One region of the Plantactinospora sp. ZYX-F-223 genome, then DNA from elsewhere that is predicted to be linked to it. Evidence: riboswitches for the same ligand, from Rfam matches in the RefSeq annotation. Region 1 holds a riboswitch; each other region holds the start of a gene.
What was found. Region 1 has a riboswitch for cyclic di-AMP ahead of AAH979_RS06915 (hypothetical protein). Riboswitches for the same ligand answer to the same signal wherever they lie in the genome.
Positions count from the first base shown of each region.

Region 2: linked by a shared signal. The riboswitch ahead of AAH979_RS21965 (hypothetical protein) and the one ahead of AAH979_RS06915 (hypothetical protein) in region 1 are both predicted to bind cyclic di-AMP.
Region 3: linked by a shared signal. The riboswitch ahead of AAH979_RS14285 (C39 family peptidase) and the one ahead of AAH979_RS06915 (hypothetical protein) in region 1 are both predicted to bind cyclic di-AMP.

Region 1 is NZ_JBDJAV010000005.1:103,771-114,215, reverse strand. Features, by position in the region: gene AAH979_RS06930 (hypothetical protein) at 1-210, shown strand, start outside; gene AAH979_RS06925 (MarR family transcriptional regulator) at 311-808, shown strand; gene AAH979_RS06920 (DUF6506 family protein) at 828-1,448, opposite strand; cyclic di-AMP (ydaO/yuaA leader) riboswitch at 1,762-1,893, shown strand; gene AAH979_RS06915 (hypothetical protein) at 1,896-2,924, shown strand; gene AAH979_RS06910 (glycoside hydrolase family 65 protein) at 3,024-5,399, opposite strand; gene AAH979_RS06905 (beta-phosphoglucomutase family hydrolase) at 5,416-6,243, opposite strand; gene AAH979_RS06900 (multicopper oxidase domain-containing protein) at 6,388-7,923, opposite strand; gene AAH979_RS06895 (DUF4442 domain-containing protein) at 8,120-8,584, opposite strand; gene AAH979_RS06890 (hypothetical protein) at 8,635-9,714, opposite strand; gene AAH979_RS06885 (ABC transporter ATP-binding protein) at 9,781-10,445, opposite strand, start outside.
Region 2 is NZ_JBDJAV010000021.1:104,097-114,541, reverse strand. Features, by position in the region: gene AAH979_RS21975 (polysaccharide deacetylase family protein) at 1-215, opposite strand, end outside; gene AAH979_RS21970 (SDR family oxidoreductase) at 425-1,453, shown strand; cyclic di-AMP (ydaO/yuaA leader) riboswitch at 1,707-1,840, shown strand; gene AAH979_RS21965 (hypothetical protein) at 1,844-2,863, shown strand; gene AAH979_RS21960 (O-acetyl-ADP-ribose deacetylase) at 2,960-3,487, shown strand; gene AAH979_RS21955 (hypothetical protein) at 3,738-4,277, shown strand; gene AAH979_RS21950 (hypothetical protein) at 4,630-5,286, shown strand; gene AAH979_RS21945 (M20/M25/M40 family metallo-hydrolase) at 5,279-6,283, opposite strand; gene AAH979_RS21940 (GNAT family N-acetyltransferase) at 6,465-6,938, shown strand; gene AAH979_RS21935 (hypothetical protein) at 7,174-7,461, opposite strand; gene AAH979_RS21930 (IclR family transcriptional regulator) at 7,646-8,419, shown strand; gene AAH979_RS21925 (beta-L-arabinofuranosidase domain-containing protein) at 8,744-10,445, shown strand, end outside.
Region 3 is NZ_JBDJAV010000012.1:46,742-57,186, reverse strand. Features, by position in the region: gene AAH979_RS14315 (ABC transporter permease) at 1-241, shown strand, start outside; gene AAH979_RS14310 (ABC transporter ATP-binding protein) at 234-1,055, shown strand; partial or broken gene AAH979_RS14305 (bifunctional cytidylyltransferase/SDR family oxidoreductase) at 1,307-2,752, shown strand; gene AAH979_RS14300 (CDP-glycerol glycerophosphotransferase family protein) at 3,021-4,718, shown strand; gene AAH979_RS14295 (GNAT family N-acetyltransferase) at 4,756-5,550, shown strand; gene AAH979_RS14290 (hypothetical protein) at 5,758-6,297, shown strand; gene AAH979_RS14285 (C39 family peptidase) at 6,481-7,332, opposite strand; cyclic di-AMP (ydaO/yuaA leader) riboswitch at 7,805-7,946, opposite strand; gene mdlC (benzoylformate decarboxylase) at 8,203-9,804, shown strand; gene AAH979_RS14275 (FAD-dependent oxidoreductase) at 9,883-10,445, opposite strand, start outside.

The DNA.
Region 1 (10,445 bases):
GACGTTATGGCCCGCCAGAAACCCGGCAAGGCGAAGTCCGGCTCGGCCCGCACCGACGAGGCGGGACAGCAGAATCCCGACCGGAGCGAATGGGCGGACGAGGCGGCCAAGGCGAGGTCGCTCGACGATCCGCGCCGGACGCCGCCGCGTGACGCGGTGGGCATGCCGTCCAGCGGTGAGCGGTACTCGGAGGATCCGCGCGACCGCTAGGACCGCAACGGCCGCCCACCCGGCGACTCGACGGGCCCGCACGCCGGTCGCGCCTGGTGGTGCCTGAGCCAACTGGCTTGGTGTCAAGTAAACTCGCCCGGTGGAGGCTGCTGATGCGGTGGACCGGATGGTTGCGCAATGGGCCGAACGTGACCCGCAGCTGGATGTCAGCCCGCTCGAAGTGGTCGGTCGTTTGCTGCTCTGTGCCGACCAGGTCCATCGTGCGATCGTCGCGGCGCTTCGTCCGCTCGGCTTGACCTACGGCGACTTCGATGTGATCAACACGCTACGTCGGCTCGGCGATCCCGAGGGCACCAACCCACGGCAGCTGACCCGGGCCGCGCTCATCACGTCCGGTGCGATGACGACCCGGCTGGACCGCTTGGAACGGGGCAGGTTGATCGTGCGGACCGCTGACCCGGCCGACCGGCGCGGCGTACTCGTCCGCCTGACCCGCCGGGGCGAACGGCTGGCCGAGCAGGCGGTTCGAGCCGTACTCGACGTGGACGAGACGTTTCTGCAGCCGCTCAGCGGGCGGCAACGAGACGCCGTCGCCGCCACGCTGAAGCAGCTCCTGCTTCGGTACGAGGAGGGCTGACCGATAGCCGGTCGAGCGTTCAGCCGCGCTCGGCCATCCGCGCGTCGAACGCGGCCTTGAATGCGGCCGCCCCCTCGATGGATTCAAACGGCCAGCTGACCAGCCTCACCGGAACCCGGTCCCCCACCGCTTCCCGGACCCGGGCCGCCGTGGTCAGCGGAGTGCCGCCGCAGATCTCGACGAGTTCAGCCCCGCCGTCGACCAGTTCCGCCGCGACCTGGGGAAGGTCTGCGTCCGGTGCGCCGATCACCGCCGTCCAGCCGCCGGTGGCGTGCTCCCGCACGACACGGTCGGTGGCCGCGTTCGCCAGCGGATGTTCGTAGATGGTCACCGAGCGCTTGAGCGATCCGCGGGGCGCCGTCCCGGCACCGAAGGCACCGGCCACGCCTACCGGAGCCCGCCCGTCGACGGCTTCGATCACCTGCGCGGCCGACGCCAGGTCGAAGCCGCGGTACAGCTCGATGAGGCGGACGCCCGTCGCCGCCAACTCGGCCGCGACCCGCGCCGCCGCAGAGCCGTCCGGTGCCCAGACCAGCAGGGTGTGACTGCCCGCGTTGTCGACGACCACCCGGTCGACGGCCGGGTCCGTGCCGGGCTCCAGAAAGATGAACGTCTCGGCAAATACCAGGTCGGTGGTCATGTCGGCTCCTCCATGATCGCTTGACGTCTTATAGCTTGATATCAAGCTTTATCACTGCAAGCGTCGGGCCGACATGGACATTCCTGATTGTGCCGCGTGTGGCGGCAATCACCCCCGGTCGATGTGTCACGCGCGTGGCGCCCCCCGGACCCATACGGGTTGCGGTACCAGATGGACGGCTGCGGCGGCGCCGGCCCCCGATCGGTGGCCGGGTGAATTTTCCACGCCGGATCACCCCGGAATCCACCAAGTCGGCCCGGTTGATCCGGTAGGCTGACCCCGGTTTCGCCCGGTGGCGCACCCCTCCGCGCCGGCGTGACCGCCGCCGAATCACCAACGGGTGAGCCGGGGACCCAGGTAGGTGGGGTGAGTCCGCAACCGCGGTAGGGACTTGTTCCGTCCCGAACCCGTCAGCTAACTCGGTAGGCGGGCGACGGAGGGACATGCATGACGGGATCCACACGTCGGCGGTTACCGCTGGCCCTGGCCCTGCTCGCCACGTTCGGCGCACTCGCCGGAGCAGCACTCCGGCCCGGCGCGGCGGAGGCGAACAGCCCCGCCGTTCTCGGCGACGAAGGCGACACGCCGCTCCTGCGCGACGTGCTCGAATCGACCGGCCGAGGTTACCTACAGGCCAAGAACGCGCTGGCCAACGCCCAGGCTCGGCAGGCGAAGATCGCCGCCGAGCTACGCCGGGTGGAGGGACGGATCGCCGAGCTGCGCCCTCGGGTGGAGCAGGTGGCCCGGACGGCGTACCAGACCGGCCGGATCGGCCCGGTGCTGGTGCTGCTGCACAGCGGCTCGGCGGAGGAACTCCTGGAGCGCGCCCGCGGGCTGGAGGTGGTGGCCCTGCGGGACAACGACGCGCTGCGCGCGCTGGGTCAGGCCCGGGAGCGGGCCACCCTGGCGAAAAAGGCACTGGACGCCGAGGTGATCGAGGAGCGCCGGCAGCTCGCCATCATGCTGCGGCAGAAGCAGGCCGCCGAGCGGACGCTGGCTCAGGTCGGCGGCGCTTCCACCGGAGGCTTCGTCAACGCCCGCTCACCGGTGGCCCGGCCCGCGCCACGCGCTGCCGACGGCTCCTGGCCGCCGCAGTCGTGCAGCCGGCCCGACCCGACCACCACCGGCTGCGTCACCCCGCGCACCCTGCACGCCTTCAACGAGGCGCGCCGGGCCGGCTTCACCCGGTTCACCGGGTGCTACCGCTCCGGCGGCCCCTACGAGCACCCGAAGGGGCGGGCCTGCGACTTCTCCGCCGAGGCGGGCGGCTTCCGGGGTGCCGCGACGGGCGCCAACCGGACCTACGGCAACAACCTCGCCGCGTTCTTCGTCCGCAACGCCGACCGGATCGGTGTGCTGTACGTGATCTGGTACCGGCAGATCTGGTTGCCGACGACCGGTTGGAAGTCGTACAGCGGTGCGCACGGCGACCCGTCCAGCGACCACACCAACCACGTACACCTGTCGCTGGTCTAGGTCCCGTCGGGGTGCCGATCAGATCTTGACGACGTCTTGCGGTTGGGACCGCCGGGGCGGCGAGAAGTCGTCAAGATCTCGGGGTTTCCCGGCCGGCGGTCAGGTCGGCTCGCCTTCGGGAGCACGGCGGGCGGGCGCCCGACCGGCCGGTTGGGCGGGTTGCGGGCCCACCGGGCGGGCCGGCGGGATCGGCCGGGTCACCGACTCCAGGCAGGTGATCCGGACCTTCTCGCCGTGGTGCAGCAACTCCAGGGCGTCGTCCGGCTCGCCGTCGCGCAGCGCGTACGTCGCCTCGCGCGGCCGGACGTCGACCCGCAGGTGCACGCCCCGGTAGCGGAGCGAGAACTCCAACCGGTCGATCCGGCTCGGCAGCCGGGGTGTGAAGGAAAGCGTCGAGGTATGGTCACGCATCCCACCGAACCCGGCCACCAGGGCGATCCAGGCCCCGGCCAGCGAGGCGACGTGCACGCCGTCCCGGGTGTTCTGGTTGAGGTCGTGCAGGTCCATCAGGGCCGCCTCGCCCAGATAGTCGTGCGCGAGTTCGAGGTGCCCGGTCTCGGCGGCCAGCACCGCCTGGGTGCACGCCGACAGCGACGAGTCGCGGACCGTACGCCGCTCGTAGTAGGCGAAGTTGGCCGCCTTCTCCTCGTCGCTGAACGCGTCGCCGCGCCAGTGCATCGCCAGCACCAGGTCGGCCTGCTTGATCACCTGCTTGCGGTACAGGTCGAAGTAGGGATAGTTGAGCAGCAGCGGGTACTGCTCCGGCGGCGTGTTCGCGAAGTCCCACTCCTGATGGCGGGTGAAGCCCTCCACCTGCGGGTGCACGCCCAGCTCCGGGTCGTACGGGATGTGCATGTCGTGCGCGGCGTCCCGCCAGGCGGCCGTCTCCTCGTCGTCGACGCCCAGCTTCCAGGCCTCCTCGCCGTGCCGGGTGGCGGCGTCGGCGGCGGCCAGCAGGTTCCGCTGGGCCATCAGGTTGGTGTAGACGTTGTCGTTCTTCACCGCCGTGTACTCGTCCGGCCCGGTCACCCCGTCCAGGTGGAACCGGCCGTCTCGGTCGTGGTGCCCGAGCGAGCGCCACAGCCGGGCGGTCTCCACCAGCAGTTCCAGCCCGACCTCACGCTCGAACTGCTCGTCGTCGGTGGCCTGCACGTACCGGCGTACCGCGTCGGCGATGTCGGCCGCGATGTGGAACCCGGCGGTGCCGGCCGGCCAGTACGCCGAGGTCTCCTGGCCCCGGATGGTCCGCCACGGGAACGCGGCGCCGCGCAGTCCCAGCGTCCGGGCCCGCTCCTGGGCCAGGTGCAGGGTGGAGTGCCGCCAGCGCAGCGCGGAGGCGACCGCCGACGGCAGGGTGTAGGTCAGCACCGGCAGCACGAAGGTCTCGGTGTCCCAGAACGCGTGCCCGTCGTATCCCGGCCCGGTCAGCCCCTTGGCCGCGATCGGCCGCAGCTCGGCCCGGGCGCCGGCCTGGAGCACGTGGAAGAGTCCGAACCGGACCGCCTGCTGCACCTCCGGGTCGCCCTCGACCCGCACGTCGGAGTCGTCCCAGAAGGTGTCGAGATAGCCGCGCTGCTCGGTGCAGAGCCCGTCCCAGCCGGAGAACTTGGCGCCGGCCAGCGCCGCCGCCACCTGGTCGCGCAGTGCCGGCCGGGACCGGCGGCTCGACCAGCCGTACGCGACGAACTTGACCAGCCGGAGCTGCTCACCTGGCTTGATCCTGGAGGTGACGGTGGTCCGGGCCCAGTCCTCGTACGCCTCGGTGCCGACCAGCTTGCGCTCCGGCCCGTGCACCTCGTGGCTCATCGAGACGGCCACCCGCAGCCCGCTCGCCTTGGTGCGGTGGATCAGCAGCGCCCCGTCGCTGTGCACCAGCTGCTCCTCGGACTGCAACGGCGACTCCAGCACCGCCGCCACCCGGGGATCCCGGCTCTGCGCCGGCAACTGCTCGTTGGCGACCAGTTCGGACTGGATGATCAGCCGCATCGGGCCGTCGACCGGCTCCACCCGGTATTCGATCGCCGCCACCGAGCGCTGGGTGAACGAGACCAGCCGGGTCGAGCAGATCCGCACCGTACGCCCGGCCGGGGAGCGCCACTCGACCGACCGTTGCAGGGTGCCGCCGCGCAGGTCGAGCACCCGCTCGTGGCTGAGTAGTTCGCCGTACCGGACGTCGAAGGGTTCGTCGTCGACGAGCAGCCGGATCGGCTTGCCGTTGGTGACGTTGACGATCGTCTGGCCGGACTCGGGGAAGCCATAGCCCGCCTCGGCGTACGGCAGCGGCCGCAGCTCGTAGAAGGAGTTCAGGTACGTCCCCGGCAGGCCGTGCGGCTCACCCTCGTCCAGGTTGCCGCGCAGCCCGATGTGCCCGTTCGAGAGCGCGAACACCGACTCGGACTGGGCGAGTACGTCCAGGTCGAGCCGGGTCTCCCGGACGTGCCACGGCTCGACGGGATAGGCCCGTTCCCGGATCATCGGCGCCTCCTCGCAGTCACCGGACCACCTCCGGCCCGGCGTCGGCCGTTCCGGCATCGCCGAGGCCGGCGTCCGTCGGATCGGCACGTCCCGGCCGGGTCTGCCCGCCGGGAAGTAGTTCGGAGAGGTCGCGCACCACGATGTCGGCGCCGTGTTCGCGTAACGCGTCGGCCTGGCCAACCCGGTCGACCCCGATCACGAAGCCGAAGTTGCCGGCCCGGCCCGCCGCCACTCCGGCCAGCGCGTCCTCGAAGACCGCGGCCTGGTCGGGGCGGACCCCGAGTAGTTCGGCGCCGGCCAGGAAGGTGTCCGGATGGGGCTTGCCACGCAGCCCGCGCCGCCGGGCGACGACACCGTCCACCCGGGCCTCGACCAGCGGTTCGAGGCCAGCCGCCGCGACCACGTCCCCGGCGTTGGCGCTGGCCGAGACGACGGCCCGGCGCAGCCCGGCGGCCCGCGCGGCATGCAGGTAGTCCACCGATCCCTGGTACGGCAGCACACCGTCGTCGTGGATCCGCTGGAGCAGGACGACGTTCTTGCGGTTGCCCACCCCGTTGACGGTGTCGACGGTCGGCGGGTCGTCCGGCTCGCCCTCCGGCAGGGTGATCTGCCGGGAGGCGAGGAACGTCCGCACCCCGTCGGCCCGGGGGCGGCCGTCGACGTACCGGTTGTAGTCGTCGCCGGGGTCGTACGGCCGGAACGGCTCGCCGGTCGCCTCGGACCACCGCCGGAGGAACTCGTCGAAGGTCTCCGCCCAGGCCGCGTTGTGCACCCGGGCGGTCTGGGTCAGCACGCCGTCGAGGTCGAAGAGGCAGGCGGTCACGTGCGCGGGTAGGCCCAACACGCCTAACAACCTAACCGGGAAGGCATCGCGCGGCACGGTTTCCGGTTCGGCCACGCCGATGCGCCGACGGGCTCCGCCCGGCGAGGATGCCGGGCCGAGGGGCTCCGCCCGGCGACCCGCGCCATCCGGGGGGAGCCCGATCGCTCAGCGGTGCTGGGCGTGCCCGTGCCCACCCGGTGGTCGCCCCGGTCGCTGACCCGGCTCGACCACCACGAACTGCCCCATCATGCCCTGGTCCTCGTGCTGGAGCAGGTGGCAGTGGAACATGTACGGCATGTTCGGGTCGGCGTAGTCGGCGAACCGGGCGATGATCCGTAGCGAGTCGACGGTGCTGACCAGCACGGTGTCCTTCCAGCCGGCCAGTTCCGGCGGTGGTTCCCGACCGTCCACCGAGAGCACCTGGAACTGCACGTCGTGCACGTGGAAGCTGTGCGGCGTGGCGTCCTGCTTCTCGATGTCCCAGATCTCGGTGCTGCCCCGGGTGACCGCGAAGTCGATCCGGTCCAGGTCCATGTCCCGACCGTTGATCTCGCGTCCGTTCAGCCGGAACCGGCGGGTCTGCGCGGCCGACGCCGGGTCGAGCCGCTCGACCGGTACCAGCCGGTCCGGCACCTCCGGTGCCGCCGCGAGGCTGCCGGCGGCCCGCAGTTCGAGTACGTCGAAGGTGTCCTCACCGCCGGTGAAGCGGCCGCCGAAGAACTCGACGCCGTGGTTCGGCGGATAGCTGCGCAGCACCACCCGTTCCGCCGGCCGCATCGACACCACCACCTCGGCCCGCTCGCCGGGCGAGAGCCGGATCCGGCCGGTCCGGTGCGGGCGTTCCAGCAGGCCGCCGTCGGTGCCGACCAGGTCGAAGGCGCGGTTGTCGGCGAACCCGAAGTCGTACGTCCGGGCGTTGGAGCCGTTGAGCAGCCGCAGCCGGACCCGTTCGGTGCTGACGTCCAGGTACGGCCCGACGGTCCCGTTGACCAGCAGGGTGTCGCCGAGGATGCCGGTCCCGCCGAGGCTGGAGTTCCCCTCGTCGAGCCGACCGTCGGAAGTGAACTTGCGGTCCTGCACGATCACCGGGATGTCGTCGACGCCGTACCGGCGGGGCAGCGCCAGCCCGGCCGACGGCTCGTCGTCCAGGATGAACATCCCGGACAGTCCCCGGTAGACCTGCTCCGCGGTCTCGCCGTGCGGGTGCGGGTGGTACCAGAGCGTGGCGGCGGGCTGGTCGATCTTCCACTGCGGCGACCAGGTGGCGCCGGGCCGGACCATCTGGTGCGGGCCGCCGTCCATCACCGCCGGCAGGTGCATGCCGTGCCAGTGCACGCTGGTCGGCCGGCCGATCCCGTTGACCACGTTGACCACCACCTGCTCGCCGCGCCGGGCCCGCAGGGTCGGGCCGAGGTAGTCGCCGTTGAAGCCCCAGGTGGCGGTCGAGCCGCCCTGGCCGAAGTCGCGCTGGCCGGGCTGGGCGCGCAGGTCGAAGACCCGGCGCCCCTGGCCGTCGATCCGCGACTGCGCCAGCGGCGGTACGGCGAGCCGGTTGACGAAGTCCACCTCTCCACGGGTGTCGATGACACCCCGGGTCCAGACCCAGGTGCCGACCGCCGTGCCGATCCCACAGAGCAGCAGTACGACCGAGAAGACTCCGAGCAGCACCCGGAGCCACCGCCGCGATCCCCCGCCGGCCATTGCGACACCTCCCTATATCTCAGATGACTACATGTAGCCTTCCTTCATATCGGGGGATCGTCCATGCCAGGCGCCGGAAGTCAGGGACGGTTCAGGGAGACCCGGACGGATCCCTCGGGGGAGCCGGATCCCGGCCAGACGGAGCGACAGATCGGCTGTCGAGGCTGGTCAACCTGCCCGTGCCGGAGCCGCGCGGTCAGCGCGGCTTGAGCGTCCAGTGCACGGTCATCTCGGTGGTCGGCACGCCGTCCTCGGTGCCGACCACGACCGACACCGGAAACTCGGGCCGGTTGCCGGCCTCGAACTCGGCCACCACCTCGGCGACTGGGCGGCCCAGCCGCGCGGTCGCCCGGACCGCGCCCATCGCCAGCCGCCGGTAGCGGATCTCCGCCTGGGTGGCCAGTGGCACCGCCCGCTCGAAGAGCTGACCGAAGGCGGCGAGCACCACCGCACCGGAGGCGGTCTCGCCGAGCGTGAACAGCGCACCGGCGTGCGGGCCGCCGACGTGGTTGTGCGTCGGCGGCGAGTCGGGCAGCCGGACGACGGCGCGGATCCCGCCGGCCCCGTCCGGAGTCACCTCGACCAGTTCGAAGCCGAGAGTCCGGGCGAACGGTACGGCCTCGAGCAGGCCGGCGGCGATCTGCCGTACGTCGGGAGCCATGGCCGTACGCTACTTGCTGGTAACTTGCCCCGGCAAGGCCCCGGACGGCCTCAGAAGAGGCTGCCCAGGCTACGCAGGATCTCCGCGTAGAAGTTGCCGTCGATGCTGCGGAAGAACGCGAACGGCTGCTCCGGGTCGCCGAAGAACGGCCGCAGCGTCCACGCCAACTGGGTGCCGACGAACCCGAACAGCAGGATCCAGATGTAGAGCAGGGTCATGCTCGCCGGGCGGGGGCCGCCGGACGGGGACGGCGGCACCCCCGGCCGGCCGATCGGGTACGGCTCCGCCGCGCGGTAGCCGTACTGCCCCGGCACCGGCTGGGCCGGAGCGGGCACCACCTGCGTCGGAGCCGCCCCGGCGGGAGCCGCCGGCACGGTAGCCGGAGCCGCCGTGGCGACCGCCGGCTGGGCGGGCGTGGCCGGTGCCGGCTGGGCGGGCGTGGCCGGCCCGTCCCCGTTGGCCGTGGTCGCCGGGGCCGGCGTCTCGCCGTTCACCGCGCCGACCGCGACCGGCACCTGCTGCGGCGCCGTCACCGACTGGGGCGCCGCCCAGGGACTGCCCTGGGCGGGGGCGGCCACCGCCGGCTGGCCGGCGCTCACGGCGGCCGGCTGGCCGGTGGGGGTGGGGGCGAGCAGGCCGTGTGCGTTGAGCACCTGCATGCCACCGGTCAGGAAGCGCAGCCCGACCAGGGCCGACAGGGTCAGGATCGCCACGTTGAGCAGCTTGAAGAAGGCGTAGTCCGGTGCGGTGATCAGGAAGAAGAGGCTGATCGGCGCGAACGCCACCGCAAGCATCGAGGTGACCGCGATCGCCACCATCACCATCGAGACGGCCTGCCGCACCGACAGCCGGGCCCCGAAGACCAGGTTGAACAGGTACAGCGTCGGCAGGCAGATGGCCAGCGTGACCAGGAACAGCAGCGGCAGCTTCACCGCCGAGGTCAGGGCCATCAGCACGCTGTGGAAGGCACCGAGCACGGCGCCGTAGCAGGCCAGCGCGATCGCCGAGCTGGCCAGCATCTGGCCGGTGAGCCCGTTGAGGTCGCGCTCTTCGACGATCTGCTGCCAGACGCTGTGCCGGTCGCGGAGGATCCGCTCGATCACGAGCAGGCCGGGTCGTTCCTGTGACACGAGCGGCTCTCCTAACGGGACTACCAGGGATGGAGGAATCGACAGACGCTAAGGGACGGGAAGCGGTCAGCGCCACCCCACGTCGATCCGGTCGCCGCGCTCGTCGAAGAAGTGCACCGCGTCCATGCGTACCGAGACGGCCATCGGGTGGCCGGAGGTGACCGCCGGATACGGCGCCAGCCGCACCGCCAGCTCGGCGGGGCGGCGGTGGTGCCGACCCGGGTCCAGCACGCTGTCCCGGGCACCTCGGGCCGCCGGGGCCGGCTGAGCCGACCCGACGGCGCGCCCGGTCAGCCGCTGCATCACCTGGCCGAGCCGCCGGAGCCCCCGGCCCCCTCCGGCCGGACGCTCGTCGGTCACCGGGCCGCCCAGGTCGTCGACGACGATCGCGGTCGCCCCGATGTCGAGGAACGCCAGCGACTCGTGCCCGTGGTGCTCCAGGTATCGGATGCGTCCCTGCAACACGTCGCCGGGAGAGTCCGGAGCCACCGGGGTCAGCGCCTCGGCCCGCATCCCGACCACGATCCGCTCGCCGTGGTAGTGCGCCACCGCCCGGGCCCGGATGTCGTCCCAGGGCAGATAGAGCGCCTGCTCGCCGAGGTTGAGCGTGACGTACCGGTCGAGGTGCACGTAGACGGTCGCCTCCAGCAGGTTCATCCGGGGGCTGCCCAGGAACGCGGCGACGTAGAGGGTGGCCGGCCGGCCGTACACCTGGGTCGGGGTCCCGACGT
Region 2 (10,445 bases), on a different contig from region 1:
CGGGTCCGGTGCGCGGCCAGGGTCTCGACGAAGAGCGGGGTGGAGGCCGGGTCGGGGCCGTCGTCGAAGGTGAGCGCGACGTGCCCGGGGGAGCCGCGCCCGCTCAGCCGGGGGAAGAACCGCAGCCGTACCCCGGGCAGCACCGTCACTGCCGGCACCACCTGGGCGGCCAGCGCGGCACCGACGGTCGTCGCCGGTACCGCGCGTCCGCGCACTCGTTCCTCCACCCGCCGCACCATCGCGGACGCGGTTACCCGCGCGGCCGGTGTTCATCCTCACCCGGACGGGTGGCCTGCCCCGGTTGCTCCGGTCTCCGGCGCCTTCCGCGTTCCGTGCCGCCCTGCCCGATCGGCGGAGTTTGCCGGAGCTTCGGCCGGGTAGCCGGCGCCCGGCGATCCGGGGAGGTTCGGGACGGGGGAGCGGGATGCGCGGGCGACCTGCGGCGCGGGTAGCGGTGATCACCGGAGCGAGTGCCGGGGTCGGCCGGGCGACGGCCCGGCTGCTGGCCCGCCGGGGGATGCGGCTCGCCCTGCTGGCCCGGGGCGGGAGCGGCTTGCGGGGCGCGGCCGAGGACGTCCGCGCGGCCGGGGGTGTGGCGCTGCCGATCGAGACCGACGTGGCGGACCACCGCCAGATCGAGGCGGCGGCGGACCGGGCGACCAGCGAACTCGGGCCGATCGACCTGTGGGTCAACAACGCCATGGCCTCGGTGTTCGCGCCCTTCACGGAGATCGGGCCGGAGGAGTTCCGGCGGGTGACCGAGGTCTGCTATCTCGGGTACGTCCACGGCACCCGGGCCGCGCTCGACCGGATGTTGCCGCGCGGGACCGGCACGATCGTGCAGGTCGGGTCGGCACTGGCCTACCGGTCGATCCCGCTGCAGTCCGCGTACTGCGGCGCGAAGCACGCCATCGTCGGGTTCACCGAGTCGCTGCGCTGTGAACTGCTGCACGACCGGAGCCCGGTCCGGCTCACCATGGTGCACCTGCCGGCGCTGAACACCCCGCAGTTCGACTGGGTGCTGTCCCGGCTGCGCAACCGGGCCCGACCGGTACCACCGATCTACCAGCCCGAGTTGGCGGCCCGGGCCGTCATGTACGCGGCCGACCGGCCGGGCCGGCGGGAGTACTGGGTGGGCGCCTCGACCGTCGGCACCATCCTCGGCAACCGGTGCCTGCCCGGGCTGCTCGACCGGTACCTGGCCCGGACCGGGTACTCCGGCCAGCAGACGGAGCAGCCAGCCGACCGGAGCCGACCGGCCAACCTCTGGCACCCGGTCGACGACGGCACCGGGGCGGACCCGGGCGCACACGGCGCGTTCGACACGCCGTACCGGGCGCGGAGTCCGCAACTCTGGCTGTCCCAGCACCGGGGCGCGGTGACAGCGGGTCTCCTCTCGGCCGGTACCGTGGCCGGTGTGCTGTTCGGCACAACGCCCTGGCGCAGGCGGTGACCGGAGAATCACCCACCGACCAACCTGGACGTGTTTCCGCACGTCGGACGGGTGGGAACGCGCTTGGTAAATAGCCGACAGCAGCTAGTCGATAATGGCGGGCAAAGCACGTCCTTCGATGCGTCCGACACGCGGTGATTACTGATAGTCGTTGTCTCGCAACGCCTTTAGCCGCGAACGGGTCTTGCCATTCCGGAAGTGAAACCGGGTATGCTGTCTGCCGTTCATAGCCGCCGGATACCGCGTGGTCCGGCGCTGATCGCCGCCTAATCGCCACACGGCGAGCCGGGGACCCACGCACCCCTGGGGTGAATCCGCGACAGCGGTAGGGACCACTTCCATCCCGAACCCGTCAGCTAACCCGGTCGGCGGCCGACGGAAGGGATACATGTGAGGGCACCCCTACGCCGAAGGCTGGCGACTGCCCTGGCACTGCTCACCGCCGCAGCTCTGGTCGTGGTTCCGTCGGAGGCGTCGGCGGCGCCCGCGCCGAAACCGGCCCCTCAGGAAGAGGCCGACTCGCCGGTGCTCGGGGACGTGCTCGCCAGCGCAGGTAAGCGGCTCGCCGAAGCGAAGGCCGAACGCACCAAGTCCCAGCGGCGGCAGCAGCAGCTCGGCAACCAGTTGAAGCAGGCGGAGGCCCGGCTGGCGGCACTCACTCCGGAGGCGAGCGAGATCGCGGCCGAGTCCTACCGCAGCGGCAAGCTCAGCGCCATCGCGATGCTGCTGAGCAACGGCTCTGCCGACTCGTCCGATTCGTTCATGGAGCGGGCTTCGGCGCTCAACGAGCTGAACCTGTTCAACAACAGCAAGCTCCGGGCGCTCAACGCGGCGCGGGACGAGGTCGGCGCGGCCAAGAAGGCGATCGACGAGGAGGTCGCCAAGCAGGCCGCGCAAGAGAAGATCATCAAGAAGCAGCAGTCGGACGCGAAGAAGGCGCTCGCCCTGGTGGGCGGCAACTCGCGCCCCGACAAGGGTCTGGTGGCGGCAACCTCGCCGGTCGCCCGGCCCGGGCCGGGGATGGCGGACGGCTTCCCGGGGCTGCCCTGCAACCGGGACGACCCGACCACCGGCGGCTGCATCACCGCCCGGACGCTGCACATGTACAACGAGGTGCGCCGGGCGGGCTTCAAGAGGTTCGTCGGCTGCTTCCGGCCCGGTGGTCCGTTCGAGCATCCGAAGGGCCGCGCCTGCGACTGGTCGCTGCGCAATTCCGGCTTCAGCCGGGCCGCCAACGACGACCAGATGAAGTACGGCAACGACCTGGCCGCGTTCCTGATCCGCAACGCGGACCGGCTCGGCATCCTCTACGTGATCTGGTACAAGGAGATCTGGTTCCCGGACGAGGGCTGGAGTTCCTACAGCGGTCCGAGTGACCACACCGACCACGTGCACGTCTCCATGCTGTAGGCCCGAGCCACCCCGACCGCCCCGTCACCTGCCCGCCAGGTGACGGGGCGGTCGCGTTGGGCGGACATGTCGCGCGCCGGCTGGCATCATCGGCGGATGGCCGTCATCGAAGTCGTCCGGGGCGACATCACCCGGGAGCGCGTGGACGCGATCGTCACCGCGGCCAACGAGTCGCTGCTCGGCGGCGGTGGCGTGGACGGTGCCATCCACCGGGCGGCCGGGCCCCGACTGGCCGAGGCGGGCGGGGCGATCGGCCCCTGCGCGCCCGGCGAGGCGGTGGCGACCCCGGCGTTCGACCTCGACCCGCCGGTCCGGCACGTCATCCACACCGTCGGCCCGGTCTGGGAGGGCGGCGGGTACGGCGAGGCCGAGGTGCTCGCCTCCTGCTACCGCCGCTGTCTGGCGGTCGCCGACGAGGTGGGCGCGCGCAGCGTGGCCTTTCCGGCCATCGCCACCGGGGTCTACGGGTTTCCGGCCGACCAGGCGGCGCGGATAGCGGTCGACACGCTCCGGTCCACACCCTCGGCGGTCGAGACGATCCGGCTGGTCGCGTTCGACGAGCAGACCGGCACGCTGCTGCGGGCGGCCCTCGACCGGTCGAACCCGGCCGCACCGCCGGGCTGACTGCCCCCGTCCGGCGGCCGGCGACGGCCGGGGAGTCTGGCTCACCCTCAGCACGCAGGGCTGCCGCGCGGCCGACCGGCTCGCCGCCGCCCGGGAGGCCCGGTTCACCGCGCTGCTCGACCGGATTCCACCCGACGAACGGCCGGCGATCCTGGCCGCCGTGCGACGACTCGCGGAGGCTGCCGATGACCACTGACAAGCCGATGACCAGCACGGACCCACTTCGTACCGTCCGGGACGCCGCCGGGTCGTGCTGGGCTGCACCGCCGGGCTGGCTGCCCTCGCGGTGGCCGCCGCCGTACTGTTCGTCGTCGACCGGGGGCGTGACGAGGGCGCTCCCGCCGACGCCCGGCGACAGGCGGAGGTCGCCGAACGCGGTCGCGAGGTCATGCCGTTCGACCTCGAACGCACCACCCACCGGTTCACCCCCACCGCCGACGGCGGCCATCAGACGGTCACCGCGGACGAGCCGGTGGAGCGGCGGCAGGTGGCTCTGGTCCGCAAACACCTACGGGCGGAAGCCGAGCGGTTCCGCCGGGGTGACTTCACCGACCCGGCCCGGATCCACGGGACCGAGATGCCGGGGCTGGCGGAGTTGCGGGCCGGCGCCGGCCGGATCGGGATCGAGTATTCCGAGCTGCCCGCCGGGGCACGACTGGACTACCGGACGACCGAGCCGGAGCTGTTGCGTGCTCTGCACGCGTGGTTCGACGCCCAGGTCGCCGACCACGGACCGCACGCCGAGCACGGGCTACCGTCCGGTCCGGACGGCGGTCAGGTGTCGGGGTAATTGGCGTATCGATCGGCCACTGCCGTCGATCTTCCGGTAGTACGTCAAGGGAACGGTCGTCGTCCGCTTCTCTCGGCGGCCGCCAAGGTGACCCTGGCCACCCCTCGTCGCGTACTCCGCTGACCTGGGCGGGCCGTCGGGCAGCGGGTCCGCGACTCGTCCTGCGACATTGACCAGCCTCGCTACCCTTCGATCATGTCATCCGGCGTGCTCCGGGCCGCTGCCCTGGCGCTCGGCATCCTTGCCTTCCTGAGCCGGTTCGCGGTGACCTGGTGGCTGGAACCGGTGACCAGATCGGATCAAGCCCTCCGGCCTGGGCCTGCTGCTCCACCTGCTGGCGCTGGTCCTCACCGTGGTAGCGCCGCTCGTCGTCCTCACCCGGGTCGTCGCGCCGCTGCGACGGCGTCCCGCCACCTTCCAAATCGAAACTGCGGCCCGCCGGTTCGTCGTCGCGGAGTTCCCCCGCTTGCAGGGCGTCCTGACGATCGTGTCTCTCTGGGGTGCCGCAGGGCTGGTGGTGGTCGAGGGTGGACCGGCGCGGGACGGGCTCGGCTTCAACGACTGGCCGTCCGAGACCTACCACGGAGCCGTGTTCGCCGTCATCGTCGGGTGCGCGCTGGCCGCGCCGTTCCTCCAGCGGGCGGGTCTCGTGCTGGACCCGACCGGGATCTCCGTGCACGGGGCCCGGGGCGACACCACCATCGGCTGGGACGACCTGGCGCCCGGCGGGCCACCGCGACCGGCACCGGTCAGCCCCCGCATCACGCTCTACCGCCGGGGCTGGCATCCGTGGCCAGGCCGCCCACCGCGTAGCGACGAACTGCCGGTCGGGCAGCTGAACGTCCAACCCGACTTCCTCGCCTCGGCGATCCGGGAGTACGTCGTACATCCGTCGTTCCGTGCCGGGATCGGCAGCGCAACCGAACTGGCCCGGCTGCACGCCGACCTTCCGACCCGACCCGACGGCCAGTTCGGGGCGAGCGACACGACGCCCGGTCGGCTCACCTGATGCCGAGGCCGGCGAGGCTTACGGCGGTGGCGGCGGCGATGTCGGCGATCCGGTGGTAGTCGAGGGTGTTCGGGGTGTCGGTGGGCTGGTGGTAGTACGGGTTGCGGAAGTCGGCGGTGTCGGTGATCTGGATCGCCGGTACGCCGATGTCCCAGAACGGCTGGTGGTCGCTGCGGGCGAAGTGCTCGGTGGTCGGCACGTACCGGCGCAGCAGCGGGCCGGCGAGGCGCAGGTCGAGCGCGTCCCGGGCCAGTAGCGCCGTACCGGGTCCGGCCAGGTGGGTCAGGCACTCGCCGAAGAGCCGGGCCAGCCGCCCCGCCGACTGCCGGTACGCCACCAGCGTCCAGTCGCCGCGCCAGCCGCGCTGCCGGATCCGGCGGCGCTGTCCCGGATAGACCAGTCCGGCACCGGGCGGCAGCACCTGGCTGCCGGGTAGGGCCGAGTAGAACCCGATGCACTCGAAGACGACGACCGCGGCGGGGCGGCCGAGCGTACCCAACTCGCCGGCCAGCGCCCGCGAGCCGTGCAGCCCGGTCTCCTCCTCGTCGAAGACGGCCAGCCGGACATGCCGGGCCAGTCCGAGTTCCGGCAGTATCCGGGCGAGTTCCAGCAGGCAGGCCACCCCGGAGGCGTTGTCGTCGGCCCCGGGACTGCCCGGCACGGTGTCCAGGTGCGCGCCGATCAGCACCGTCGGCCGGCGAGGGTCCGTGCCCTCCTCGGCCGGCGGCTCGGCGAGCAGGTTCACCCCGGAGACCGAGTCGCCCGGCACGGTGAACTCGCGTCGAGCGACCCGCCAGCCGGCCCGCTCCAGCTCCCCGGCCACGTACGACTCGGCCCTGGTCATCGCCGGTGCCGCGTGGTGGCGACCGCGCGGCACGTCCAGCCGCTCCACGTGCCGGCGCAGCCGCGCCTCGTCAACGCCGGTCCGTACCGTGGCCAACCGTTCGGCCATCGCGGGTGGCAGGGGGCGCAGTCGTGGCGGGGCGGTGAGGACCATCCATGCCTCCGTGGCAACGTCGCCGGTACCGTCTCCTGCGATCATGGCTGCCCGCCGCAACCCGCAATCCATCCCGGCACGGCACCGCAGGTCGGCGGCGCGGAGCGGATGGCCGGTCGGTGTCGGTGCCCGCTGTTAGGTTGCTGGCCGAGCCAGGGCGACCAGGGGGATGGAGGCCGGCATGGGAATCGTCGCGCTGCGGCCGGTGCGGGACGCGGACCTCGACGCGCTCTTCGCGCAGTCGCGTGACCCGGCGTCGGTCCGGATGGCGGCCTTCACGGTCGACGATCCGGACGACCGGGCGGCCTTCGACGCGCGGCTGGCCCGGCTGCGCGCCTCGGCCGACGTGGTGCTGCGGGCAGTCACCTGGAACGGCGCGCTGGTCGGCAGCATCGGCAGCTTCGTCGTCGACGGCGACACCGAGATCACCTACTGGATCGACCGGGCGGCCTGGGGGCGCGGCATCGCGAGCGCGGCACTGGCGCTCCTGCTCGACCTGGTCACCGCCCGGCCGCTGCATGCCCGGGTCGCCAGCGACAACGCCGGCTCGCTTCGGGTACTCCGCAGGGCCGGGTTCGAGGTCGTCGGAGTCGAGACCTCCTTCGCCAACGCGCGGCAGGCCGAGATCGAGGAGACCCTGCTGCGCCTGGACTAGTGCCCCGTCTTTCTGGCGATCTCCTGACGTCGGGTCGGGTGCGAGGTGGTGTGGGGTCGGGGTATCTGCCGGGCGGACTGTCGAGCTGCCCCGCTTGTGCGCCCACGGTCCCGGGCTGTCCAGGCCCCGACCCCCCCCGCCGGCCGGTCGACCCGAGCGGCACCTCATGCGCCGTCTCGGCAACCCCGGCTTCCGCGCCCCGTCTGTGCACCCAGCTCGACAGTCCACGCACCGACTACTCCCCGGTCGGCCGTCGGGTCAACTGCCCGGCGTCGCGTAGTGACCGAACGATTTGGTGCTGCGGACGGGATGCTGTCGCCGGTGAACCGGAACACCGGGGGATCAGCGCCGGTTCGGCCCGGAGCCGGCCGGCGAGCCCGTCGGTCTCGGCGAGCAGCTTCATGCTGCTGGCCAGGTGGTGAGTGGTGGTGATGTTGCCGGCGATCGGCAGCTCGATGGTGAAGCTGACGGCCTCGCGCCGGTCAGTTCGCCGGCCGGGTCCTACCGGGTCGGCCAATGACATGGAACAATCTCCCATCGACCAACGGCGCGATGTTCACGGGATCGGCGCCGGAGTTGCGGAGCACCCCCGGTGCTGGCGCTCGAACGCGTCGCCGGGTCGTGGGTAGCGCGGGTGGCCGGTGCTTTCTGGCAGAAACCTACGTCGCGAGTCTGCACAGTAGTAAGGCCCTGACTATTATTCCGCCATGAAGAATGAGTCGGCCGTTCCGCCGTATCACATCGCTTCGGTCGACCACGCCCTGCGGCTCCTGCTGCTGCTGAAGACCAAACCGAGCATCCGGGTCGCCGAGGCGGCCGAGGAGCTGAACGTCGCCCGCTCCACCGCGCACCGGCTGCTGGCCATGCTCGTCTACCGCGGTTTCGCGGCGCAGAACCCGACCACCCGGGCGTACCACCCGGGGCCGGTGCTGATCGAGGTCGGGATGGGTGCGCTGTCCAAGCTCGACGTCCGGCGCAAGGCCCGGCCGTACCTGGAGCGTCTGGTGGCGACGACCGGCGAGACCGCCAGCCTGCAGATTCTGGAGGGCAACCACGTCCGGTTCGTGGACTCGGTCGAGTCGGCGAACGCCGTCCGGGTCGCGTCCCGGGCCGGGGTCAGCCTGCCCGCGCACGCCTCGTCCGGCGGCAAGGTGCTGCTCGCCGGCATGTCGCTGGAGGCGGTGCAGCGGCTCTATCCGCACGAGAAGCTGGAGCAGGTGACCGAGGCGACCAACACCGACCGGGCCACCCTGTTCGAGGAGTTGGCCGAGGCCAGGGCGCAGGGCTACTCGGTCAACCACGGGGAGAGCGAGCCGGGGCTGGTGGCGGTGGGCGTACCGTTGCCGGATCGCAGCGGCATCCCGGTCGCCTCGCTGACCATCGCCGGCCCGACCGCCCGGATGGGGCCGGAAGGGGTGAGCCGGGCCGTCGAGGCGCTCCGGGAGGCGGCGAAGGAGCTGAGCGAGAGCCTCTACCGCTGACCAGAGGTGTTCCGTCGACCGGCTCACGGCTGGTCCACCGGCACTTCGGGTCGGACGCCGACGAGACCATCGCCGGACTTTCGGTGGTCGATCGGGGCCGGGAATTTCGACAACTGTCGCAATCATGGCCGGCCATGTCTCTGGTTGAATGTTAGCGATCACATCGGCACCGACCTGCCGAGAGGTGACGAGGCGTCACCGAGCACCCCGGGACGTCAGGTGCCGCAACGGATCGGAAGTCAGCCAGCACGTCGGTGCCTGCCGCGCCGAGATCGGCGGCGGCGGGCACCGGAGACACCAGAGCCACCACCGAGGAGGTTGACAGTGGTCGCAGACCAGCACGCACTTGACCGTCGCCGTTTCCTGCGGACCGTCGGCGCGGTGACCGCCGGCACCGTCGCCGCGACCCAACTGCCGGTCGGCGCGGCCTCGGCCGCGCCCGCCGCAGCGGCGCCGGCCCGCGCCGCCGCCGTACCGGACGGGGCTGCGGTGACCGCCGCGACCTTGTCCCAGGGGGACTTCTACGACCGCAACCCGCGCTGGGTGGTGAAGCCGTTCGGGCTGGACCAGGTCGAGTTGCTCGACGGTACGCTCTTCGCCGAGAAGCGGGACCGGGTGCTGAACCTGCTCCGGGCGTACCCGGCCGACCGGGTGCTGCACAACTTCCGGGTCACCGCCGGGCTGCCGCTGCCGGAGGGGTCGAGCCCGCCGGGCGGCTGGGACGACGCCACCGGCAACCTGCGCGGCCACTACAGCGGGCACCTGATCACCGCCTTCGCCCAGGCGTACGCCTCCACCGGCGACGCGCTCTTCCAGGACAAGGTGGACTACATCGTCGCCGAATTGGCCGCCTGCCAGGCGGCGATGGCGGCGAGCGGGAAGTACAGCCACCCCGGCTTCCTGGCCGCCTATCCGGAGGACCAGTTCGTCCGGCTGGAGTCCTTCGCCACGTACCCGACGATCTGGGCGCCGTACTACACCTGTCACAAGATCATGCGGGGCCTGCTCGACGCGTACCTGCTGGCCGGCAACGCGCAGGCGCTGGCCGTGGTGACCGCGATGGGCGACTGGGTGCACAGCCGGCTCTCGGTGCTGCCCCGGGAGACCCTGAACCGGATGTGGGCCATCTACATCGCGGGCGAGTACGGCGGGATGAACGAGGTGATGGCGGACCTGCACGCCCTCACCGGTGACGCGAAGTATCTCGACACGGCGAAGTGCTTCGACAACCGGCAGTCCCTCTTCGACGCCTGCGTCGAGGACCGGGACATCATCACCCGGCTGCACGCGAACACCCACGTGCCGCAGTTCGTCGGCTACCTGCGGGTCTTCGACCAGGGGGCCGAGGAGACGTACCACGCGGCGGCGGAGAACTTCTGGCACATGGTGGTGCCGCACCGGATGTACGCGCACGGCGGCACCAGCGGCACCTGGCCGGCGACCCCGGACCTGCCGGCGAACACCAACGCCGAACTGTTCCAGCCGAGGGGGAACATCGCCGGGTCGATCGCCGGGAACGGCGCCGAGACGTGTACGTCGTACAACCTGCTCAAGGTGGCCCGGAACCTCTTCTTCCACGACCCGGACCCGACCTACATGGAGTACTACGAGCGCACCCTGCTCAACCACATCCTCGGGTCCAAGCGGGACACCGAGAGCACCACCACCCCGAACGTGACCTACTTCCTGCCGCTGACCCCAGGCAGCACCCGGGGCTACGGCAACACCGGCACCTGCTGCGGCGGTTCCGGCCTGGAGAACCACACCAAGTACCAGGAGTCGGTCTACTTCCGGTCCGCCGACAACTCCACGCTCTACGTCAACCTCTACGTGGCCTCGGTGCTGACCTGGGAGGCGAACGGGTTCATCATCCGGCAGGAGACCGACTATCCGCGCAGCGAGCAGAGCAAGCTGACGGTGCAGGGCCGGGGGAAGCTGGACATCCGGCTCCGGGTGCCGGGCTGGGCGAAGGACTTCTCGGTCAAGATCAATGGCGTGGCCCGGAAGGGCGCGGTCACCCCGGGCA
Region 3 (10,445 bases), on a different contig from region 1:
GGGCGTGCTCTACAGCGTTGCCTACTTCGAGAAGCACCTGCCGGAGGCGGTGGCCTGGCTGGTCCAGCTCAACCCGCTGCTGGTCTACATCGAGCTGATGCGGCACTCACTGATGGAGACGGCACCGGTCACCGCGCCGGCGACCCAGAGCTGGCTCCTCGCCGTCGGCTGGGCGGTCGTCGCCGGTGTCCTCGGATTCGTCTACTTCTGGCGGGGCGAAAGGGAGTATGGCCGTGGCTGAGTCAACGAACGTGCGGATCGACGCTTCGGCGTCCACCGCCGCCGACGGTTCCCGGATTCCCACCGTCGTCGTCGACGACGTACACGTGACCTACCGGGTGTACGGCGCCGGCGCGGGCGGCAGCGGCAATCCGGTCGCCGCACTGAAGCGGATGGTGACCGGCGGCAAGCCCGCCGCGATCCGCGAAGTGCACGCGGTCAAGGGCGTCAGCTTCACCGCGTACCGGGGAGAGGCCATCGGGCTGCTCGGCAGCAACGGCTCCGGCAAGTCGACCATGCTGCGGGCGATCGCCGGGCTGCTGCCCACCAGCCGGGGTGCGATCTACACCCAGGGCCAGCCCTCGCTGCTCGGGGTGAACGCGGCCCTGCTCAACGACCTCTCCGGGGAACGCAACGTCATGCTCGGCTGCTTGGCGATGGGTATGACCCCGGCCCAGGTGCGCGAACTCACCCCGGGAATCATCACGTTCTCCGGCATCAACGAGCGCGGTGACTTCGCCTCGCTGCCCATGCGGACGTACTCGTCCGGAATGGCCGCCCGGCTCCGGTTCTCCATCGCCGCCGCGAAGAAGCACGACGTACTGCTGATCGACGAGGCGCTCGCCACCGGTGACGCGCGGTTCCGGCGGCGCAGCGAGCGGCGGGTCCGGGAACTGCGCGCCGGGGCCGGCACGGTGTTCCTGGTGAGCCACAGCATCGGCTCGATCCGGGACACCTGTGAACGGTCGATCTGGCTGGAGTCAGGGCTGATCCGGGCGGACGGGCCGACCGCCGATGTGATCGCCGAGTACGAGAGCTTCATGAACCAGAAGTGACGCCCGGACCGTTCCGGGCGGCGATCGTCCGGCTCGCGCGAGTTACCCGGGCCGACCGCCCGCGCGCTAGGGTCCTAGAGGTCGTCGGCTCCGGTCGACCTCCCACCGGCCGGCCCGGAGGTCGACCGGTGGGACGGGTGGGGTGGCGGACGGTGACCGGTCCCGGCGGGCTGCGGTCAGCGCGCACCAGCCGGACGGCGACCGCTCCGGAGGTATCGGCATTCGACAGTTCCAGTCAGTGAGGATCGGCAATGGCACCTGACCCGGCGACGAAGCCGGACGCCGGCCCGGCCGTAGGCCCTCGCCCCGACGTCCGGGCGCCCTGGCGCCCGACCCGGACCGTGGCGGTGGTGCTGGCCGGGGGCACCGGGACCCGGGTCGGACTCGGCATTCCCAAGCAGCTCCTCAAGATCGCCGGCAAGCCGATCCTCGAACACACCATCACGGTCTTCGAGTCCGCGCCCGAGATCGACGAGATCATCGTGCTGATGGCACCCGGTTTCCTGGGCGAGGCGCGGCAGATCGTGGACAAGGCCCGCTTCCGCAAGGTCAGTCAGGTGATCGAGGGCGGTGACACCCGCAACGCCACCACCCGGCTGGCGCTGGCCGCGATCGGGCCGGACGACTGCAACGTCCTCTTCCACGACGCGGTCCGGCCGCTGCTGAGCCCCCGGATCGTCCGGGAGTGCGTCAACGCGCTCTGGACGCACTCCGCCGTCGACGTGGCGATCCCGTCCGCCGACACGATCATCCAGGTGGACGACGACGACTGCATCACCGACATCCCGGTACGGTCCCGGCTGCGCCGGGGGCAGACGCCGCAGGCGTTCCGGTCCAGCACCATCCGGGCCGCGTACGCGCTGGCCGCGCAGGACCCGGAGTTCAGCGCCACCGACGACTGCGGGGTGGTACTGCGCTACCTGCCCGAGGTGCCGATCAAGGTCATCGAGGGCTCGGACGAGAACATCAAGGTGACCCACCCGGTCGACGTACACCTGGCGGACAAGCTCTTCCAGCTCGCCGCCGCCCAGGCGCCCCGGCTGCGCGACGAGCGGGCGTACGTCGAGGAGTTGAGCGGCCGCACGGTGGTGGTCTTCGGCGGCAGCCACGGCATCGGAGCGCGGCTGGCCGAGGTCGCCCGGAGCTACGGCGCGGACGTGTTCCCGGTCAGCCGGTCGAGCACCGGCACCCACGTGGAGCGGGGCGAGGACGTCGCCGCCGCGTTGCGTGGCGCGTTCGAGGCGACGGGCCGGATCGACCACGTGGTGGTGACCGCCGGGGTGCTCCGGATGGGTGCGCTCGCCGAGATGGACGAGGCGACCATCGCGCACATGCTCCAGGTCAACCTGGTCGCCCCGGTGGACATCGCCCGGCAGGCGCTGCCCTACCTGCGGCAGACCCGGGGCCAACTGCTGCTCTACACCTCCAGCTCCTACACCCGGGGCCGGGCCCGGTACGCCCTCTACTCCGCCACCAAGGCCGCCGTGGTCAACCTCACCCAGGCGCTCGCGGACGAGTGGTCCGAGTTCGGCGTACGGGTGAACTGCGTCAACCCGGAGCGGACCGCGACCCCGATGCGGACCCGGGCGTTCGGGGAGGAGCCGGAGCACACCCTGCTGGCGGCCGACACGGTGGCCCGGGTCTCACTGGACGTGCTGCTCTCCGGGCTGACCGGCCAGGTGGTCGACGTCCGCCGCTCCCCCGGCGACCCGGCCGCCGAGCCCACCACCGGCCAGCCCACCGAGCCGAACGGGCAGCCGGGCAAGCGGAACGGCACCGCTCCGGACGGGCAGCCGGGCGAGCCGAGCGGCACCGCTCCGGACGGTTCGGGCCAGGACCCCGGGCTCGGCCGGATCGGCCGGCAACGCTCCACCGAACTGGTGCCGCCGCCCCGGGTCGGCACCGCCTAGCCCGGCCCCGCACGTCGGGGCACCATCCGGCGATCCGCCTCACGGAAGGAAGCGCATGCGTGGCGATCTGGTCAGGAAACTGACCGTCCGGTGTCTGAGTGCCGGCCTGGCCGTGCTGTCCTTCCTGGTCCTCGCCCTCACCTCGGCCGAGCTGCCGGGCCTCGCCCTGGCGGTGGCCGGTGCGGGCGCGGTCTGGCTGGAGCGCCGGATCAACCCGCGCGCCGACCTGGTCGCCGAGCCGGTTCTGCTGATCGCCGGGGTCCTGGTCGGATACGCCCACCAGGTGCCGGAGGCCCGGCTGAACTGGGTGGCGCTGGCGCTCACCGGAGCGGCTCTGCTCGGGCTGACCCTGGCCGAGCGGCCGCTGCGGGACGCCGCCGAGCTGGAGGTCCGCTCGGCCAACCTCGGCGTACGGTCGTCGCCACTGCTGGTCGCCGACCGGCTCGGCCCGGCGGTGCTGGTCCTACTGGTCGCACTCGCCGGCAGCGCGGCGCTGACCCTGCCGGTCTGGCCCGTCCTGGTGCTCACCGTGCTGGTCGGCGCGGCCGCCGCGATCGGTGCGGTCGGGCCGATCGCGCTGCGCCGGCTGCGGCCCTCCGGCGGGCAGAGTGCGGTCACCCAGGCGCTCCGCCGGCACCGGCCGGAGTTCCTGCTCTACTTCTCCGCGCCGCCCGGCTCGGAATACCAGGTCATGATGTGGCTGCCGTACCTGGAGCGGATCGGCCGGCCGTTCATGGTGCTGCTGCGGGAGCCGAACTTCCTGCCGACGATCTCGGCCGCGACCACGGCGCCGGTGGTGGTCTGCCCGACGCCGCGCTCGATCGACGAGGCGATCGTGCCGAGTCTGCGGGTGGCGTTCTACGTCAACCACGGCGCCAAGAACAGCCACTGCATCCGGTTCGCGCACCTCACGCACATCCAGTTGCACCACGGCGACAGCGACAAGGCGCCGAGCGCCAACCCGGTCTCCGCGATCTTCGACCGGATCTTCGTGGCCGGACAGGCGGCGATCGACCGGTACGCCCGCAACGGCGTGACGATTCCCCGGGAGAAGTTCGCCATCGTCGGCCGGCCACAGGTGGAGTCGATCGCGGTCAGTCGGGAGCCGATCCGGGACCGGGCCGACAAGGTGGTGCTCTACACGCCGACCTGGACCGGGCACAACGCCGACGTCGACCACTGCTCGCTGCCGGTCGGCGAGACCCTGGTCCGCCGGCTGCTGGACCGGGGCGTGACGGTGATCCTGCGGGCCCACCCCTACACCTCGCAGAATCCCGCGTCGGCCCGGCAGCTCGCCCGGATCGAGCAGCTCCTCGCCGAGCACCGGGCCAGCACGGGACGGCGGCACGTCTTCGGCGCCGAGGCGGCGAAGAAGATGAGCCTGGTCGACTGCGTCAACGCCTCCGACGCGCTGGTCTCGGACGTCTCTGCGGTGATCTCCGACTACCTCTACTCCGGCAAGCCGTACGCGGTCACCGACCGGGTCGGCGAGGGTGACCGGTTCGTCGCGGGGTTCCCGCTGGCCGGCTCGGGCTACGTGCTGGACTCGCAGATGTCCAATCTGGACGACGTACTGGACCGGCTGCTGGACAGCGATCCGCTGGCCGAGACCCGGTGGCGGACCCGTACCCGCTATCTCGGCGACTTCCCGGAGCAGCGGTACGCCGACGGGTTCCTCGACGAGGCCCGCCGGCAGTTGGACGGCGCCGCCACGCGGTCCGTGCCGTCGCCGCGCCCCGCGCCGGTCTCCTGAGCACGGTCGGCGGCTGTGCCATGATGCGCCGGTGACGATGATCAGGACCAGCCACGACCGGAACGAGTTGGCCGGCCTGCTGCGCCGCGACCCCCACCTGCACGCGTACGAACTCGGCGACCTCGACGACTTCTACTGGCCGTACACCACCTGGTACCGGCGCGACGATGCGGTGGCGCTGCTCTACCAGGGTGGACCCACTCCGGTGCTGCTGGCGCTGCACCGCTCTCCGGCGGTGCTCACCGAACTGCTCACCGGCCTCCTCCCGCTGCTGCCCCGGCACTTCGAGGCGCACCTCTCCCCCGGTGGCGCGGCGGTGCTGGCCCGGGAGTACCCGGTCAGGTCGCGCGGGGCGCACCTGAAGATGGCGCTCACCGACCCGGACCGGCTGGCCCGGGTGGCGCCCGGCGGCGAGGTGCTCACCGAGGCCGACGTACCGGAACTGACCGCGTTCTACCGGGCGGCGTATCCGGGCAACTGGTTCGACCCCCGGATGGTCGAGACCGGCCACTACGTGGGGATGCGCCGGGGCGGCGAACTGGTCGCCGTCGCCGGGGTGCACGTCTGGTCGCCGCGATACCGGGTCGGCGCGCTGGGCAACGTGGCGACGGCTCCGGCGTACCGGGGGCAGGGGCTGGCCAGCACGGTGGTGGCGACGCTCTGCCGGCGGCTGCTGGAGACCGTCGACACGGTGGCGCTGAACGTCGTCGCGGAGAACACCGCCGCGTACAAGCTGTACGACCGGCTCGGCTTCACCCCGGTCGCCGAGTACACCGAGTACGTCGTCGGCGAGCGGGCACCCGCACCCGGCGCGGACGACCGTCCTCTTTGAACCAGGTCACCACCACGTCCTCCGGGGAGGCGCCGCACCGGCCCGAACCGGTCCGACCCTTGTCAACGGTCGGCACCCCGGGCACCATGTCAACGTTCTCGAAAGCCGCCAGTCCGCCAGGCGTGGCGGACCTGCTCTCCGCCCGGTCCGTACGCCTGCCGTCCACCCCTTGCTTTCGCCAGCCGATCTGTCGCCGAGGAGGCGCCGGTGCTTGAGGAGTTCATGGGCATTCCCGCCCACCCCTTCCTGGTCCATGCCGCGGTGGTGTTCGTGCCACTGCTCGCGTTGGCCGCGGTCGGGTACGCGTTCGTTCCGTTCGTCCGACCGCACCTGCGCTGGGTGCTGGGACTGCTCGCGGTCGCCACCCCGCTGGCCGCGCTGATGGCCAAGCTCTCCGGTGACCGGTTCCTCGCCCGGCTGGAGTCCCGTAACCGGGTCAGCCCGGAGTACGTGCCGCGGCTGGCGGAGCACCAGGACCTCGGCACCAACACCCTGTACGCGACGATCGCGCTCGGGGTGCTGACCCTCGCGCTGGTCTTCCTGGTCAAGCCACGGGCCACCGCCGCACCGGTGACCGCCGGGACCGAGGGGAGCGGCGGGGACGGCCCGGCCGCCGCTGCTGCCAAGGGGTCGCCGGTGCTGACCCTGGTGCTCGGGGTGCTGTCCCTGGCGGCAGCCGGGATCACCCTGTACTACGTGTTCCGCACCGGCGACACGGGCGCCCAGGCGGTGTGGCAGGGCCAGTGATTCCCGCCTGAGCACGGGCACGCACGGCCGACGACACGACGACGCCGGCCCGCTCCACACCCCCGGTCGGCACGGGTCGTCCGGGTGGGTGGGTCGGGCCGGCGTCTCGTCGGGCCGGCGTCTCGTCGGGCCGGCGTCTCGTCGGGCCGGCGTCTCGTCGGTGCTACCGGCGGGCGGGGCGGGTCAGGACGAGTAGCCCCGGGTGGCCGCCCAGTTCGCCAGGTCGATGGTGGTCATCCAGTAGTTGCTGTCCTCGCCCGGGATGGCCGGGTCGGCGATCTTCACCGTACGGCCGTCGTCGCGGTAGCCGACCACGGTCAGGTAGTGCCCGCCGGGGTAGCTGTGCCAGCCGCCGTCGAGGTCGGTTGCCGAGCCGGCGATGTTGACGACCACGGCGTACCCGCTGGTGACGGCGTGCACGACGTCCGCCTGGAGCCGGTCCATCTGCGCCGGGGTGGCCGCACCGCCGGGGATGGCGGTGGTGCGGTAGAAGTCGGTCCCGGTGATCTTGTTGAGCACCCGGGTGGTGTCCTCGGCCGAGTTGGTGCCGCTCATCGTGGTGCCGAGGTCGGCGGCGACGGCGTCCTGGCTCGGCTGCTTGTCCCGGACGGTCAGCGCGATCCGGGTGGCGGCCGGGCCGCAGTACCAGCCGTTGATCTGGGCCTGGAACTGGTAGTCCAGCAGCTTCGACTCCGGCGGCGCCGGTGGCTTGCTCGGGGTGCTGGCCGGGGCCGCCTTCGCCGCCTTGGTGGCCGGCGCGGTGGTCGCCGGCTGCGCCGGGGTCGCCGGGGCGGTCGTCTCCGGCGCGGTGGTCTCCGGGGCGGTGGTGACAGCCGCTCCGGCCTGCCCCGCCGCCGGGATGCCGAGTTCGGCGACGGCGACGGCCGAGGTCTCCGGGGCCTCGGCCGAGCCGGTCGAGGTCAGGACGACCCCGGTGGACGCGGCAGCGGCGAGCACCGCGGCCGAGGCGAGCGCGAGCCGGTTGCGCCGGCCCGACATGGCGGTCCGGAACCGCCCGTTAATTGCGTGCTTCAACGTTATCCTCCAGGGGAAATGCGCGTCACCGCTACCGGGGGGCAAGGAATGACGCGGCGTTTCAGTCGCTGCCGGAATGTGACGCGAAATCGCACGGAATCGCACGGGACGAAATCGTCCGGGAGAGGCCCGCCGACGCATTCGGCGGAACGGGCCGACGGTACGGACGGACCGCCGGTTGCGCCGGCCGGTGGGAGCGCCGCTATCGGCGTACCGGCGGAATCAGCGCCACCACGATCCGTCGCGACCGGCCGGCGGCCTCACCGGGACCGCGACCAGTTGGCCGGCGGACCCGGCAGCGCCCGCGCGTCGACGACTTCCGCGTCACAGACCGCTATCGGGCCAGGTTCAGGTGCCGGCCTGGGGTCGGCCGGTCCGGGTTGGGACGGTCGCGGCGACCGGGAGCGGAGCCGCGACGCAGCGAGGGATCTGGGGGGACGGGCCGGGGCCCGGGTGGTGCGGCACGAACAGCTACTCCTTCCGACACCGCCTACCGGGTTAGCTGACGGATTCGGGCGGGAAGGCCGCCCTACCACGGGCCAGCGGCTCGCGGATTCACCCCAGATAACTGTGGGTCCCCGGTTCGTTACAGAACGACTCGGCGGGTCTGCTCCGGTGTCACCCAGATGGCGACCAAGGGGCCGGACCAGATCCGCCGAGATTACTGGCCGCCTTCCGCCGTTGCCAACCCCACTGAACAGCGAAAACAGCGTTTGAGAGCGCGATCGGGACGACCGGCGACCGGGCCCGGGGCGATGGACGGTCGCACAGATAAACCGGCATGATCATGTACGCGTACGGTATGACGGAAATGACCGGCTTGACGCGGTGGTCCGAGCATGGGACGAGGACTCCAGGAGGCTCCTTCCGATGACAACGGTGCACGAAGCGACCTACGACCTGCTCCGTTCCCTCGGCCTCACCACCCTCTTCGGCAACCCCGGCTCCACCGAGGAGCCATTCCTGAAGAACTTTCCGGCCGACTTCGCCTACGTTCTGGCCCTCCAGGAGGCCTCCGCGGTCGCGATGGCGGACGGCTACGCCCAGGTCACCGGCCGGCCGGTGCACGTCAACCTGCACACCGCACCCGGCACCGGAAACGGAATGGGCAGCCTCGTCACCGCCTGGCACAACAAGACACCCATGATCGTTACCGCCGGCCAGCAGACCCGGACGATGAATTTGTCCGAGCCGATGCTGACGAACGTGCGCCCGACCCAACTGCCAGAGCCGTACGTCAAATGGAGTCACGAGCCGCTGCGTGCGCAGGACATTCCCGAGGCGTTCATGCGGGCGCTCGCCACCGCCGTACAGCCGCCGGCCGGGCCGGTGTACCTCTCCCTGCCGCTGGACGACTGGGACGAGCCAGCCAACGGCACCGCGCAGGTACGCCGGGTGAGCACCCGGGTCGCGCCCGATCCGGCGGAACTGGATCGGTTCGCCGAGATCCTGGCGGCGAGCCGGAACCCCATGCTGGTGATCGGATCCGCGGTCGACCGCAGCGGCGGCTGGGCCGAGGCGGTCGCCCTCGCCGAGCGGAGCCGGGCACCGGTCTGGCAGCCGCCGTTCGCGGACCGGGTCGGCTTCCCCCAGGATCATCCCCAGTTCCAGGGACTGCTGCCGCCGGCGATCGGGCCGCTGGCCGAGAAACTTGTCGGCCACGACACCGTACTGGTGGTCGGTGCCCCGGTGTTCCGTTACTACCCGTACGTCCCCGGCCGGCGGGGTTATCTGCCGGATGGCACCCGGCTGCTGCACGTCACCGACGACCCGGCCGAGGCGGCCCGGGCACCGGTCGGCGACAGCCTGGTCGGCGACGTCACGCTGGCCTGCGCCGGGCTGGCCGAGCGGCTGCCGCCGAGCGACCGGCCGATGCCACCGCCCCGGGCCGGCGCGCCGGACGGGGCCGCCGGCACCCCGCTGAGCCCGGAGGCGCTCTTCGGCGCGCTCGCCGCAGAGTGGCCGGCGGACGGGATCGTGGTCCCCGAATCCCCCTCCAACCTCAGCGTGCTGCACCGGCAACTCACCATCACCCGACCAGGCTCATACTTCAAGATGGCCAGCGGCGGCCTGGGCTTCGGGCTGCCGGCGGCGGTCGGCATCGCGCTCGCCCAGCGCGACACCCGGCAGCACCGGCCGGTGGTGGCGGTGATCGGGGACGGCTCGTTCCAGTACTCGCCGCAGGCGCTCTGGACCGCCGCGCAGCACCGGCTGCCGGTCGTCTTCGTGGTACCGGTCAACCAGGAGTACGGCGTGCTGAAGGCCTTCGCCGAACTGGAGGACGCGCCGGGGGTACCCGGACTGGAACTCCCCGGTCTGGACATCCCCGGCATCGCCCGTGGCTACGGCTGCACCGCCCACCAGGTGGAGTCGGTGGACGAGTTCCGGGCGGCGTTCCGGTCCGCGCTCGGCACGGAGAGCCCGACCGTGCTGGCCGTACCGATCACCCGGGACGTCGCCCCGCTGCTCTGATCCGCCGCCCGGTCGCCGGGTGGTGGTGCCGCTGCTCTTATCGGCCGGCGGTCACGCAGGTGGTGGCCCGCCGACGGGTCAGCCGGCCATCACCCGCTGGTGCAGCGCGGTGACCACCGAGCGGGCCGAGACGAACGCGCCGTGCTGCCAGGCCACCTCGTGGCTCAGCCAGTCCCCGGCGAAGTAGACCCGGCCGGCGGGCCGGAGCAGCAGGTCGTAGCCGGCGGTGCCGTGTGGCGGCGAGGTCCAGGCGCCCTCCAGGTAGCGGGTCCGGTCCCAGGCGTGCGAGTACGCCGTCACCAGCTCGGAGCGGTACTTCTCGCCGTGGATCTTCACGCCCTGCATGACCGCCCGCTCCTGCCGCTGCATCGGGGTCAGCGCGCTGTACGCCCGCGCGTTCGCCCCGGTGTTGTAGTAGCCGACGATCAGGCCCCGCCGGCCGTGGAAGCCGTGCGACGGGTACCAGATGTGCGACAGGTCGAGGTCGGTCTCCGTGATGCCGCCGTAGATCCGCTGGTCAAGCTCCCACCAGCGGCTCCGGTACTCCAGACCGATCTTGCCGGAGGCGGTGGTCGGGAAGCTGCCGAGCGCCGCCGTCACGTCGGCGCCGAGGTTGTGCGGCACCCGGGCCATCAGGTGCG